DNA from 3 places in the Hydrogenophaga sp. ZJX-1 genome. Region 3 is predicted to be linked to each of the others. Evidence: predicted binding sites of a transcription regulator. Region 3 holds the regulator's gene; each other region holds the start of a gene.

Region 1 (4,570 bases), on a different contig from region 3:
GCAGGCCGTAGACCGCGCCGCTGGCGCCGGTGATGGCCACCAGCAGGCGCCGCTGGGCGCATGGGACCTCAGTCATGCAGGGTCTCTGGTGCCGGTGCCGCCGTCGGTTCGGTCACGGCGAGCAGGTGCAGACCGGCGCTCACCTGCGCCAGCACCTGCCGGGCTTGCTCGGGGTCGAAGTCTTCGTGCTGGCGCTTGCGCACGCCATAGGTCTGCAACTGGTGGTGCTGGTCGGGGGCGATGCCGTGGCGCGCCAGGCTGCTTTTCACGCACACCAGCGGGCAGCCGTCGAGCGCCACGATGGGGCGGCCCGAGCGCGCGGTCTTGAGCAGCGAGGGAACGTCGCCACCGACGCCGGCGATGCACGACATCTCGGCCAGCCCCGAGCGGTCGAGCCGAACGGCGACGTGGTTGGCCAGCTGCGCGGCACTGGAGCAGCCCGAGCAGGCGTAGACCAGCGGGCGGGCGGCGGCGCGGCTCGCGGGCGTGCTCACCGTTGCCTGGGGCGCGAGCCCGCGGTTGGGTGGGCCAGGCGTGCGCGCAGGCGCTCCCACACCCGCGGCGGCGTCCAGTGCTGGGCATCGAACACCGGCAATTCCAGCGCATCGAGCGCGTTCTTGACCACCAGGCCGAGTTCGGTGTCACCCTCCATCGAGAGGCGGCGGTTGAAGAACAGCGTGTCGGGGTCGTCCTGGCGCCGGGCCAGGCGCACGAAGTCGTGCGCGTTGGCGCTCAGCGTCAGTTCGGTTTCGGGCTGCGGCGGGCTGGCACGGAACAGCGTGCCGCGCCAGACGAAGTCGAAGCGCAGGCCGGCGTCGCGCACCTGGATGCGGATGCGCTGACCCTCCAGGCGCTGGCGCACGTCGGTCGGCAGCTGGCGAGCGAGCACGAGGTTGAGGGCGGTGACCAGCAGCATCGAGCCGGGGTAGGCCGGCAGGCGCCCGAGCAGGGTGCCCACCGGAGTGGGCAGCACGTGGTGCGTGTCGGGGCGGGCGGTGGTCGTGTGCATGGGGGGCTTTCAGGCGAGGGCGGGTTCGATGCGTTCCTGCCCCGGCTGGCCGTGCCAGTAGCCGTTGCAGTCGCGGTCGGGCAGCAGAGGCAGCAGGGCGGCGCGTGCCGCCGGGCCATTCAGCGCTTCGCGGCGCACCGCGTCGTACAGGCCGATCACCTCGGCCGTGTGCAAGGACTGCGGGCTGATGCGCGCCACGTCCACACCGAGCGCCGTCAGATCGTCCCAGGCGTCGATCAGGCTGTGCACCCGCGCCGACTGGGTCTGGATGCCGTTGAGCACCAGGAACTCCGCCTGCTCGCGGGTCTTGAGCATCAGGCCGTCGGGGTGGTCGATGCAGCTGAAGCGGCAGTCGTCCTTGGGCAGGTTGCGGTGGCGCGCGGTGAAGCAGCGCGCCGAGAAAGCGAGCGGCAGGCGGCCGTGCACGAACACCTCGGTCTGCAGGCCGGCCGGGCGTTCCCGCTGCAGCAGGGCCAGGTCCTGGCGCGGCATCTCCAGCGGTGCGACCCAGCGCGACGCGCCCATCGAGGCCATCCATTGCAGCGTGGGGCCGTTGTAGACGTTGAGGTGCGGGCCGGCGACGAAACCGCGCTGACCGCCCAGTGCGCCCACCGCCCCCATGTCGTTGGCCTCGACCAGGAAGTCCGTGTTCGCCGCGACCTTCTGCATCGCGCTCACGTCCGAACCCGATTCCAGCAGCACCTGGGTGGAGAGCACGGCGGTCTTGCCCGCAGCGCGCATCCGCTCGGCCACGTCCAGCCAGTCCGACAGGCGCAGCTCGTGGCGGCGCGAGCAGGTCACCTCGCCGAGGTAGACGATGTCCACCGCGGTGGCGGCCATGGCCTCATAGAAGTCGAACACGGTCTGGCGTGGCCAGTAGTACTGCAGGGGTCCGAGAGAAAGTTTCATATCGGTGTTTCGTTCATCGCGCGTGCCTTTCCCAGCACACGCCGAAGATCCGGCTCCGCCGGTCCAAGGGCGTGGTCCCCCTGGGGGGAAGCCGCGAAGCGGCGCAGGGGGGAGGTCATTTCCACGGCCGGTGGTAGGCGCCCAAGGTGTGTTGCTGCCCCTCGGCCACCTGGTCGAGCGAGGCCATCCAGGCACTCCTGGGCGTGTAGTGCTGGGGCTGGGCCTGGCAGCTGTCGATGGCTTCGCGCCAGACCTTCGTCACCTGGGCCACGTAGGCCGGGCTGCGCTGGCGGCCTTCGATCTTGATCGCGCGCACGCCCATCTGCAGCAACTGCGGCAGCAGCGAAAGCGTGTTGAGGCTGGTGGGCTCTTCGATCGCGTAGTAGCTGGTGTCCTCTTCCACATCAAAGCGGCCCTTGCACAGCGTGGGATAACCCGCGCTCTCGCCGGTGGCGTAGCGGTCGATCAGCACGCCGTTCAGCCGCGACTCCAGGCCCTTCGGGGTTTCCTGCCAGCGCACCGCCTTGGCCGGTGAACAAACGCCGTGCGTGTTGGGCGACTCGCCGGTGACGTAGGACGAGAGCGCGCAGCGCCCTTCGACCATCACGCACAGGCTGCCGAATCCGAACACCTCGATCTCCACCGGCGTCTTCTGCACCACCTGGCGCACCTGGTCGAGCGAGAGCACGCGCGGCAGCACGGCACGCGAGATGCCGAACTCGCGGTGGTAGAGGTTGATTGCCTCGGGGTTGGTGGCCGAGCCCTGCACCGAGAGGTGCAGCCGCAGCCGAGGGTGGCGCTGCGTGGCGTAGCGCATCAGGCCGGGGTCGGCCAGGATGACCGCGTCCACGCCCAGGTTCACCGCCTTGTCCATCGCCTCGCGCCAGCGCTCCGGCTGCGCGGCCTGGGGGTAGGTGTTGAGCGCCATGAACACCTGGCAGCCGCGCGCATGCGCATAGGCCACGCCGCTGGCGATGGCCGCGTCGTCGAAGTTCAGGCCGGCGAAGTTGCGTGCGTTGGTGGCGTCGCGCAGGCCCAGGTAGACGCAGTTCGCGCCATGGTCCACCGCGGCCTTGAGCGCGGGCAGGCTGCCGGCCGGGCAGACCAGGTCCAGGGTGTGGGGGTTGTCGAACGTGCGGTCGGTGGCCATGGAAGCTTGTGTGGGAGGTGCGGCACGGCGGAGATGCCGTTGCCAGGCGGGCGCGAAGGTATCAGCGGCCCGGAGCCCGGGCGTTGACCTGGGTCAATGGGCTCATGGCTTGATCTGGCGCAAGCGGCCTGACATCAAGCGCAGCCGCAAGCCGATCCGCACCCGGTCTGCACCTGGACCTCGAACTGCGGGAACAGCACGTTGTTCTCCAGATGGATGTGGTTGATCAGGTCGTCGGACAGCTGCGCAACGCCGGCGTACAGGGCGCGCCAGGTGTTGCAGGCGCCGCGCGGCGGGTTGGCGTCGTCGGTGAGGGCCATCAGGCGTTCGAGCTGCGCACCGTGGCCGGTGTGTTCGTCGCGCATCACGTGGATCGGCCCCAGAGCCTGCGCGCCACCGCCGCTCTTGAACAGCGGGAACAGGATCTGTTCTTCCTTGTCCATGTGGTCCAGCAACTCGGCTTCCATGGTCTCCAGGTGTTCGGCCAGTCCAACCGGCACATCCGAATTCTCGCGGTGCACCGCCTCCACGCGGCGGGCCATGCGGATCAGCTCGGGCAGCTGCTTGCGGTGCACGGCGTGGTAGCGCGCGAGGATGTGATCGACCAGCGCTTCGGGCGATTCGGTCGTGGGCAGTTCGCTCGGGCGCTCCAGTTCCGCGAGCTCGGCGAGCACCGCGTCCAGTGGCAAGCCCTTGCTGGCGCAGGCCTGTTGCAGGGGCACCTGGCCTCCGCAGCAGAAGTCGAGCTTGAGGCGACGGAAGACCGCGGTGGAGCCCGGCAGATCGACGGCGATCTGGCCGATGGCCTGCCGGGCGCGGTCGGTGGTGGGGATTGCAACGGTGGTGGCGTGGTTCATGGGGTTTCCTTAAATATTCACACAAGATGAATATATTAAAAGATAAAATTCAGACTTGGTGAATATTTCATCAGAACGACACGGGGTATCCGGAAGAACGATGCCCCGCCTCCAGGAGATTCCGGCATGCGACTGACCCACTGGAGCGACTACAGCTTGCGGGTGCTGATGTACTGCGCCGCCTGTGCGCAGCGCGAAAGGCCCGCCACCATCAGCGAGATCGCCGAGGCCCACGGCATCTCGCGCAGCCACCTGACCAAGATCGTGATGACGCTCTCGGGCCAGGGGCTGCTGGAGACCACGCGCGGTCGCGGCGGCGGCCTGCGCCTGCTCAAGCCGGCGTGCGAGACTGTGCTGGGCGACGTGATCCGCCAGACCGAGACCGACTTCACGCTGGTCGAGTGTTTCGACAACGACCACAACACCTGCCGGCTCAACGGCTATTGCCGCCTCAAGGGCGCGCTGCAACAGGCGATGGACAGCTACCTCAAGGTGCTCGACGGCGTGACGCTGGCGGATCTGCTGGAACCCATGCCACCGGGCGCCGGTGTGCGCAGGGTCGTGCACCTGAAGCACATCCCGGGTCTGCCTGATCGGTAGGAGCGCCGTGGCTGCCTCTCCGTGGGGCACCCGTCTGCCAATCAC
Region 2 (4,570 bases), on a different contig from region 3:
GCCTGGGTGTCGATGCGCTCGCGCAGGGCGGGCAGGGCGTCCAGCCCGTGCAGCACATAGGCGATGCGGCTGAACAGGCGTGCGCCATGACCGAGGTGCGCGGCCTGGGTGTCGAGGCTGTCGAAGCAGCGACGCAGCTCGGCTTCGGTGGCCTGGCATTCGGCGATCTGCTGCAAGCGCGCTTCGGCGAAGCGGGTGCCCTGTGAGCCCAGAAACAGGTTGGACAGACCGCGTTCGCGCTGCAGACCGTGGATCAGCCGGCCGGTGACGTTCACCAGCGCGCTGGTGAGCGAGAGCTGGCGCAGCGCGTCGATCTCGCAGCGTTTGGCGGCGATGAGGAAGTTGAGGCCCGACTTCAGGGGCGGCGGGTTGTGGGGCATGCCGGTGGAATCAGCAATAAGCGTGCCGCTGGCGCCACGCGGCCATCAGCGCTCGGCCATGGCGAGCCGGGACGCCAGTCCGAGAAAGACCACGCCGGCCACGCGGTTCAGGCCGCGCTGGGCGGTGGGCGAGCGGCGCAGCCACTGGCCCAGTGTGGCGGCGAACCAGGCGATCGCGCCAAAGGTCAGCAGCGTGGCCGCGATGAACAGCCCGCCGAGCCAGACCAGTTGCAGGCCCACCGCGCCGGCCTCCGGCTCAACGAACTGCGGCAGAAAGGCCAGGAAGAAGATCACCACCTTGGGGTTGGTGAGGTTCATGAGCACGCCGCGGCCGAACATGGCGCGGCCACCGAGATCGGGTGGTGTGCCGTCGGTGCCGTTGTCCACCGGTGCGGTGAACGCCTGCCAGGCCAGCCAGACGAGGTAGACGGCGCCAACGGTCTTGAGCACGGTGAAGGCCCGGGCCGAGGCCGCGAACACCGCGGCCAGGCCCACGGCCACGGCGAGGGTGTGCACGATCAGGCCGGTGCACAGTCCCAGCACCACCCACAGACCGGCGCGCCGCCCGCGCAGGGCCGATTGCATGAGCACAAACACGTTGTCGGGGCCGGGCGCGAGACCCAGCAAGATGGCGACGCCGAAAAAGCTGAGACTGGTGTCGAAGGATGTCATGCCCGATTGTCTCGCAGGCGCGGGACGCGGTCTCTCAGGCCATGGCGGCAGCGCGCTGGCGCTCCGTGGCGCCGGGGTGGGGCATCAGCTCGGCGCGCAGGCTCACCACGCCACCCACCATGATGAGGGCCGGCGGTTTCACGCCATGGGTCAGCGCCAGCTGGGGCAGGTCGGCCAGGGCACCGGTGATGCAGCGCTCGTCGGGCAGGGTGGCTTTCTCCACCAGTGCGGCCGGGGTGTCGCCCGGCAGGCCGTGGGCGATCAGCTGGTGGCAGATATCCGGCAGGTTGTTCACACCCATGTAGAGCACCACGGTCTGGCGCGGGCGCGCGAGCATGGGCCAGTCCATGTCGAGGCCGCGCTCGTCGCGCGTGTGGCCGGTGGCCAGCACGAGTGCGCAGGCGTGGTCGCGGTGGGTCAGCGGTATGCCCACCGAGGCGGCAGCGCCCTGCGCGGCGGTGAGGCCGGGTACCACGGTGAAGGGGATGCCGGCCGCGGCCAGCGCCTGGGCCTCTTCGCCGCCCCGGCCAAAGATGTAGCCGTCGCCGCCCTTCAGGCGCAGCACCGGGCGCCCGCTGCGCGCGAGCCGCAGCATGAGTTCGATGATCGAGGCCTGGGGCAGGGTGTGGCGCGACGATTCCTTGCCCACGTACACGCGGTCGGCGTCGGGCGGCAGGAAGTCGAGCACGGCCGGGCTCACCAGGTGGTCGTAGAGCACCAGTTTCGCGGCCTGCAGGGCCCTCACCGCCTTCAGGGTGAGCAGCTCGGGGTCGCCGGGACCGGCGCCCACCAGGGTCACCAGGCCGGGGGGGTGGTCGCTCGTCGGCGCGCCGTCTGCGGGCCAGGCCGGCGCCAGCCAGCGACTGTGTTCCATCACGCTCATGGGGTTTTCTCCTGGTTATCTGTGTGTCGCCCATTGTTCTTGCGGAGAAACCCCGAGTCCTTGAACCAGTTCAAGGACAAGGCGCGCGCACCGCCCGACGATGCATGCAGCTCGTTGACCGGCGATGGACAGCAGCCAGGCGAGCGGGTCCGACACCCCAGGAGGGAGGAGGGCCACATCCACAGCTGATCCGAGATGGAGAGAAAGAACCCATGAAACCCACCAAGATCATCCTGAGCTCGCTCGCGATGGCGGCCATGCTGGTTGCCGGCGCTCTGCACGCGCAGGACAAAAAGGGCGTCAGCCAGCCCGAAGCCAATTACCAGGCGGGCAGTTCCCCCATCGGCGCCGAGCCCATGGTGCAGAGCGTGAACCCCAAGGCGCCGCCCATGACGCAGACCGAGTTCGATGTGGCGCGCAAGGTGTATTTCGAGCGCTGTGCGGGCTGCCACGGCGTGCTGCGCAAGGGCGCCACCGGCAAACCGCTCACGCCCGACATCACGGTCGGCAAGGGCACCGACTACCTCAAGGTCTTCATCGCCTACGGCTCGCCCGCCGGCATGCCGAACTGGCAGACCAGCGGCGAGATGACCGAAAAAGAGGTGGACATGATGGCGCGCTACATCCAGCACGAGCCGCCAACCCCGCCCGAGTTCGGCATGGAGCAGATGAAGGCGACCTGGAAGGTCATCGTGCCGCCAGAAAAGCGGCCGAAGAAGAAGATGAACAACTTCAACATCACCAACATCTTCAGCACCACGCTGCGGGACACCGGTGAAGTGGCGCTGATCGACGGCGACACCAAGAAGATCATCAACATCGTCAAGACCGGCTACGCGGTGCACATCTCGCGCCTGTCGGCCTCGGGCCGTTACCTGTTCGTGATCGGGCGCGACGCCAAGATCAACATGATCGACCTGTGGATGGAGTTGCCCGACAACGTGGCCGAGATCCGCACCGGCCTGGAAGCGCGTTCGGTGGAGACCAGCAAGTACAAGGGCTTTGAAGACAAGTACGCCATTGCCGGTTCCTACTGGCCGCCCCAGTTCGTGATCATGAACGGCGACACGCTGGAGCCGCTGAAGATCGTGGCGACCCGCGGCATGACCGTCGACAAGCAGGAGTACCACCCCGAGCCGCGCGTGGCCTCCATCGTCGGCAGCCACTACAAGCCCGAGTTCGTCGTGAACGTCAAGGAAACCGGACAGACCCTGCTGGTGGACTACTCGAACATCGACGCGCTGAAGATCACCACCATCGGCACCGCGCGCTTCCTGCACGACGGCGGCCTGGACTCCACCAAGCGCTACTTCATGGTGGCGGCCAACAACAGCAACAAGATCGCTGCGGTGGATCTGAAGGAAGGCAAGCTCACGAAGCTGATCGACGTGGGCAAGATTCCCCACCCCGGCCGAGGTGCGAACTTCACCCATCCGAAATTCGGCCCGGTGTGGTCCACCGGCCACCTGGGTGACGAGACCATCTCGCTCATCGGCACCGATCCGGTCAAGCACCCCAAGCAAGCCTGGAAGGTCGTGCAGACCCTCACCGGCCAGGGCGGCGGCGCGCTCTTCATCAAGAGCCACCCGAAGAGCCAGCACCTGTATTCGGACACGCCGCTGAACCCCGATCCGAAGATCTCGCAATCGGTCGCGGTGTACGACATCAACAACCTGGAGAAGGGTTTTGTCGTGCTGCCGATCGCCGAGTGGGCGGGCATCCAGGACGACGGCGCCAAACGCGTCGTGCAGCCCGAGTTCAACAAGGCGGGCGACGAGGTGTGGTTCTCGGTGTGGAGCGCCAAGAACAAGGAGAGCGCGCTGGTCATCGTCGATGACAAGACGCTCAAGCTCAAGGCCGTGATCAAGGACCCGCGCCTGATCACGCCGACGGGGCACTTCAACGTGAACAACACGCAACACGATGTCTATTGACGCCCCCCTGCGCCGCTGACGCGGCTTCCCCCCGGAGGGGGGACGGCCCTGGTGGCCCGGCGAAGCCGGTTCCACGGGGCCCTGGGGTGGGGCACTTCGTTGTTGTTGCTGTTTTGGAGCTTTAAATGAAAAAAGTGAGTCTGTTGCTGCTGGCGTCCTTCATGGCGCTGGGGTCCGGTGCTGCCTTCGCCGATGGCGAGGCGGCGTTGACCCAGTCCGGCTGCATGGCCTGCCATGCCAAGGACAAGAAGCTGGTTGGGCCTTCGTTCAAGGACATCGCGGCCAAGTACAAGGGGCAGGACGTGGCGGCCAAGCTGTTCGAGAAGGTCCGCAAGGGCGGCTCGGGTGTGTTTGGTCCGATCCCCATGTCGCCCAACGGCGTCGACAAGATCGGCGACGGCGACCTGAAGGACGCCATTGCGGTGATCCTGAAGTCCTGAGTTGACAGCGATGACTGTGCGCTTCGACCTTGTCCTGTCCGCGCTGTTGCTGGGGCCTGTGCTGGCCTTCGCGCAGACCACGCCCGATGCCTCGCGGTCGCGCGAGCTGGTGCGCATGGTGCGGCAGGACTGCGGCTCGTGCCACGGCATGCGCCTCACCGGTGGTCTGGGCCCCGCGCTCACGCGCGAAGCCCTGGCCGATGTCCCTCTCGACAGCCTGGCCGCCGTGATCTACCACGGTCGGCCCGGTACCCCCATGCC
Region 3 (4,570 bases):
ACCAGGGTGCGGCGGTCAAGGAAATGGACGTGCCCAAAGAAAACAGAGCCATGATGGCGGCTCCTTCGAACACGTTCGCAGAGAGCGACGCCACCAGCAAGGCGGAATACAGCAACCCGCACGGCATGAACGCCCAGCCGACCCCCAACACAATGGGGGCGCGAGGTCCCAAGCGGGTCAGCACCGGCCGCGCCTTGCGCCACAACGATTGGCCCAAGTTGTCAATCCAGGCGGGTTGGCGCGCTTGCCAGATCAGTGCCAGGCCCAGGAGAAATGCCGCAGCGTGGAACATGGTCCAGACCGGCCGAATCGCTATGGTGTTGGTCCCCAGCACCGCAAGCCCCTGGACGGACCCCGCCGCAAAAGCGCCGAACAGCGAATACCCGAACATACGACTGAACTGGAACGTCCACAGCGCCCGGGTGCTGCGCTCGCCTGCCGCGCGGCTGATGCCAGCACAGGCTGCGCCGCACATGGCGACACAGTGGGGTCCACCCACGATACCCATGAACAGGGCCGTGATCGCCATGGAAGCTTGCATGAAGGAACTTTAACAGCGCGTGGGTGATAGAAGGCGGAGGCTAGTTCTAACCCGCCCCTATTGGTAGTGAGTATTGATCCCACTCGCACCCGCTCATGGACACCCCACGCGAACAAAGACCCGCCACTGGTCCAAAAGCTGACCGTTCAGATGATCTTTGAAAACCGGGCACGGTCCTGATCAACCTGCAGATTTTTATCAAACACCATGGCAATGGCACGGACCAAGTACCAACCGGTCGGCGTGACCTGAACACCGCTGTCATCCAGGGTGACCAAGCCGTGTTCGGCCAGTCCGGCCAGCACTTCGAGCTCGCGCGCGAAGTAGCTCTTGAAGTCGATCAGGTGACCCAGTTCGATCGATTCGTACTGCAGTTGCCCTTGGCACATGATGGACATGATGACGGCACGGCGCAGCAGGTCATCCCGCGTGAGCACCAGACCCCGCACGATGGGCAGCTTGCCCTGATCCAAAGCGTCGTAATAATCCTCCAGCGTCTTGGCATTCTGGCTGTAGGTGGCTCCGATGCGCCCAATGGCGGAAACCCCCAAGGCGATCAGATCGCAGTCGGGCTGCGTGCTGTAGCCCTGGAAGTTGCGGTGCAGGCGGCCCTGGCGCTTGGCCACTGCGAGTGCATCTGTGGGCAAGGCGAAATGGTCCATGCCCACATACACATACCCAGCATCGCTCATGGCATCCAGTGATGCAGACAACATCGACAACTTGTCACCGGGGCTGGGCAACTCTGCCGAAATGATGCGACGCTGCGGCTTGAAACGGGAGGGCAGGTGCGCGTAGGCGTACAACGCAATGCGGTCGGGACGCAACTGGTTCACCTGAGCGAGCGTGCGAGCGAACGACTCGGGCGTCTGCAGCGGTAGACCGTAGATCAGGTCCACGTTGACCGACTCAAAACCGATCTTGCGGGCGGTTTCCACCAGCGCGAACACCTGATCGGCAGGTTGCACGCGATGCACCGCCTTCTGAACAGCGGGGTCGAAATCCTGGACACCAAAGCTGAGGCGGTTGAAGCCCAGTCTCGCCAGCGTCTGAAGCCGCTGGTCGGTCACGGTCCGGGGGTCCACCTCGATCGAATATTCTCCACCCGGCACCAACGTGAAGTTGCGCCGGATCATCGTCATGAGATCCTCAAGCTCTGGATCGGACAAAAAGGTGGGTGTGCCACCACCCAGATGCAGCTGGGACACGCTGTGCCCCTTGCCAAAATGCTGGACCTGCAACTCCACTTCACGCGACAGGTACCGCAGGTATTCAGCCGCCCGTTCGTGGTGCTTGGTGATGACCTTGTTGCAGGCGCAGTAGTAACAGACCGACTCGCAGAACGGAATGTGAATGTAGATGCTGAGCGGCAGTGCCAGCGAGCCGGCCCTGCGCTGCTCCAGCGCTTGTATATAGTCACCCTCGGTATAGGCTTCGACAAAGCGGTCAGCCGTCGGGTACGAGGTGTACCGCGGACCGGGAACATCGAATCGCTTGAGCAATTCATCGGAAATGGCGTGACTCACAGACTGTTCTCCAATACTGAACCTTGAATGTGCACCACGCTCGCATGTCCTCCCTTGATCTTGATCAATCGTGCGCGCATTCGCAAATTTTCGCTCCGGTGAGGGGCGTGGCACACAGGCATTTCCTCGACACAAGTCCCAGCTATGCGTTAAGCTCACCACCGATTTCCGGATAATTTATGGACGCACAAAGCATCAAAGTCGCCTGTTCAAGTTGCAACCTGCGGGAATTGTGTCTTCCCATGGGTCTCAACCCCGACGAGATGGACAAGCTCGACAACGTCATCTCGGCCCGACGACGCATCAAGCGCGGATCGGCACTTTTCAATACGGGCGACAGATTCACCTCGCTGTACGCCGTGCGTTCCGGGTTCTTCAAGACCTGCGTCACCACGGCCGATGGCCGGGATCAAGTGACCGGCTTCCAGATGACTGGTGAGATCATCGGCTTGGATGGCATCGTGAGTGATCGTCATTCCTGTGATGCCATCGCACTGGAAGATGCTGAAGTCTGTGTGATGCCGTTCGATCAGGTCGAGGAACTCTCCAGGGAGTTCACCACCCTGCAGCACCATGTGCACAAGATCATGAGCCGCGAAATCGTGCGAGACCACAGCGTCATGTTGCTGCTGGGAAGCATGCGAGCGGAAGAACGCCTCGCGGCTTTCCTGCTGAACCTTGTGCAGCGCCTGCACGCCCGCGGTTTTTCCCAGTCCGAACTGATTCTTCGGATGACCCGCGAAGAAATTGGCAGCTATCTCGGCATGAAGCTGGAGACGGTGAGCCGCACATTTTCCAAGTTCGTGGAAGAAGGCATCATCGAAGTCAAACAGCGCTACGTCCACATCAAGAGCACCGAGGGTCTCCGGTTGATTGTGAACCCGCCGACCTGCCCCTGAACCCAGTTCACTCAAGACAAAAGCCCCAACGAATGACACCTCGTTGGGGCTTTCTGTTTTGAAGTGACCGCTGAGGGTGTTCAGCCGCAAGATCCGTTCTTGGCGCAATCCTGGGGCCGCTGATCCGGTGGGACCGGACACCGGTTGACCTCAAATGGCGACATGGACAGCAGGGTGGTGAGCGCGCTCGACACCATCGCCACCAGCCAGAAAGTGAAAAACGCCAAGGTATAGACCGCTGGGCGAGACAACTCCAACGGCGCGCCAAACCAGTGGAGATCGCTGGGATCGATCATGGCAAATACGATCATTTCCAGCACCGCGGCGACCAGAAAGGCTGGCCACGCTATCCACATCCATCTTTGAGCGGTCATTCCTGTTTCTCCTCGTGTGTTGTTGTGATCGATTTCAGGCATCAAAACCGGTGCAAAGGTGCCATCTCAGCCACAGGACGGCACACGTCTCGCTATTCCTTCGAGGGCGGGACGACTGGAGACGCCGCGTGGTTACGTGCTTGGTGGGCCGGTTGAAGCTTGATCAGTGCCTCGGCCCGCGCCTGTCCATCCAACAACTGGGCCGCCTTCAGGTCCCGCTCAAAGTCGGCCTTGTTCAGAACAGGGTCAGCGCCCTCCACGGCTATGACGGCCGTGATGATGGCCGCGACCACCACCACCAATGGCCCACCCACCACCAGCCACATGTGCGGAACGCGCCACCAGGGAATGGGCGGGTGTTCACTGGAAGACTTTTTGAGTGTTGCGGTGTTCATAGGTATCTCTGAGTCGGGTTGACTGCTGACAAGCGGTGCTCAACGTGGCACCAGGAAGGCTGCCTTTTCAGTGACAGATACACCATCATTCTCGGCAGCCTTGATTTCGAAATGGATGGGGTGCGACCCGGTGTCTGCAGCACCCGGGGGAAGCTGCACCCGGATGACCGCAGAGCGCACTTCCGTCGGCAAGACCTCAATCTCCGACTCCGAGGCAATGGTGATACCAGGCAACCCAGAAACGCTGATCACATATCGTTGCGTGCTCTCGGTTGCATTCATCACCTGCAAACGGAAGACATTTTCGATGCGGCCCTGTTCAACCATGCGTGCCAGCGCGCCGCGGTCCCGGATCACGTCCACCTTGAGCGGTTTACGAAGGAACAGGCTGATCATGACGGCGAGCGTGATCGCCAACAGAATGCCGGTATAAACCAGCACCCGCGGGCGCATGGCCCGACGGATCATCTGCTGGGTATTCCAGCCTTGCGCGATGCCGTTCTGGGTTGAGTACTTGACCAGTCCACGCGGATAGCCAACCTTGTCCATCACTTCGTCGCACACATCGATACAGGCACCGCAACCGATGCACTCGTACTGAAGGCCATTGCGGATATCGATACCTGTCGGACATACCTGTACGCACAACGTGCAGTCTACACAGGATCCCAGACCGAGCGCCTTGGGGTCGGCTTTCTTCGAGCGAGGACCACGCGGTTCCCCACGCTTTTCGTCGTAGGTCACGATCATCGTGTCCTTGTCGAACATCGCACTCTGGAAGCGTGCGTAAGGACACATGTACTTGCAGACCTGCTCACGCATGAAGCCGGCGTTG

The links. The regulator FNR, encoded in region 3, switches genes on or off when oxygen is low (the NO sensors DNR and NnrR bind a similar motif). The targets are predictions, from matches to a motif close to TTGATNNNNATCAA.
Region 1: ubiU (ubiquinone anaerobic biosynthesis protein UbiU) is a predicted target of FNR. The motif match lies at 3,152-3,165, and genes of this name have one in related genera.
Region 2: cobA (uroporphyrinogen-III C-methyltransferase) is a predicted target of FNR. The motif match lies at 1,996-2,009, and genes of this name have one in related genera.

What each region holds. Positions count from the first base shown of each region.
Region 1 is NZ_JBMBRA010000002.1:686,304-690,873, reverse strand. It holds gene ACN5W5_RS07970 (UbiX family flavin prenyltransferase) at 1-76, opposite strand, end outside; gene ACN5W5_RS07965 (putative zinc-binding protein) at 69-494, opposite strand; gene ubiT (ubiquinone anaerobic biosynthesis accessory factor UbiT) at 491-1,009, opposite strand; gene ubiV (ubiquinone anaerobic biosynthesis protein UbiV) at 1,019-1,918, opposite strand; gene ubiU (ubiquinone anaerobic biosynthesis protein UbiU) at 2,034-3,068, opposite strand; gene ytfE (iron-sulfur cluster repair protein YtfE) at 3,203-3,925, opposite strand; gene ACN5W5_RS07940 (Rrf2 family transcriptional regulator) at 4,052-4,525, shown strand.
Region 2 is NZ_JBMBRA010000004.1:320,823-325,392, reverse strand. It holds gene ACN5W5_RS13500 (nitrate- and nitrite sensing domain-containing protein) at 1-359, opposite strand, end outside; gene ACN5W5_RS13495 (LysE family translocator) at 426-1,052, opposite strand; gene cobA (uroporphyrinogen-III C-methyltransferase) at 1,087-1,935, opposite strand; gene ACN5W5_RS13485 (cytochrome D1 domain-containing protein) at 2,184-3,869, shown strand; gene ACN5W5_RS13480 (c-type cytochrome) at 3,995-4,309, shown strand; gene ACN5W5_RS13475 (c-type cytochrome) at 4,320-4,570, shown strand, end outside.
Region 3 is NZ_JBMBRA010000001.1:684,078-688,647, reverse strand. It holds gene ACN5W5_RS03390 (sulfite exporter TauE/SafE family protein) at 1-529, opposite strand, end outside; gene hemN (oxygen-independent coproporphyrinogen III oxidase) at 688-2,067, opposite strand; gene fnr (fumarate/nitrate reduction transcriptional regulator Fnr) at 2,247-2,966, shown strand; gene ACN5W5_RS03375 (hypothetical protein) at 3,047-3,340, opposite strand; gene ACN5W5_RS03370 (nitrogen fixation protein FixH) at 3,433-3,735, opposite strand; gene ccoG (cytochrome c oxidase accessory protein CcoG) at 3,775-4,570, opposite strand, start outside.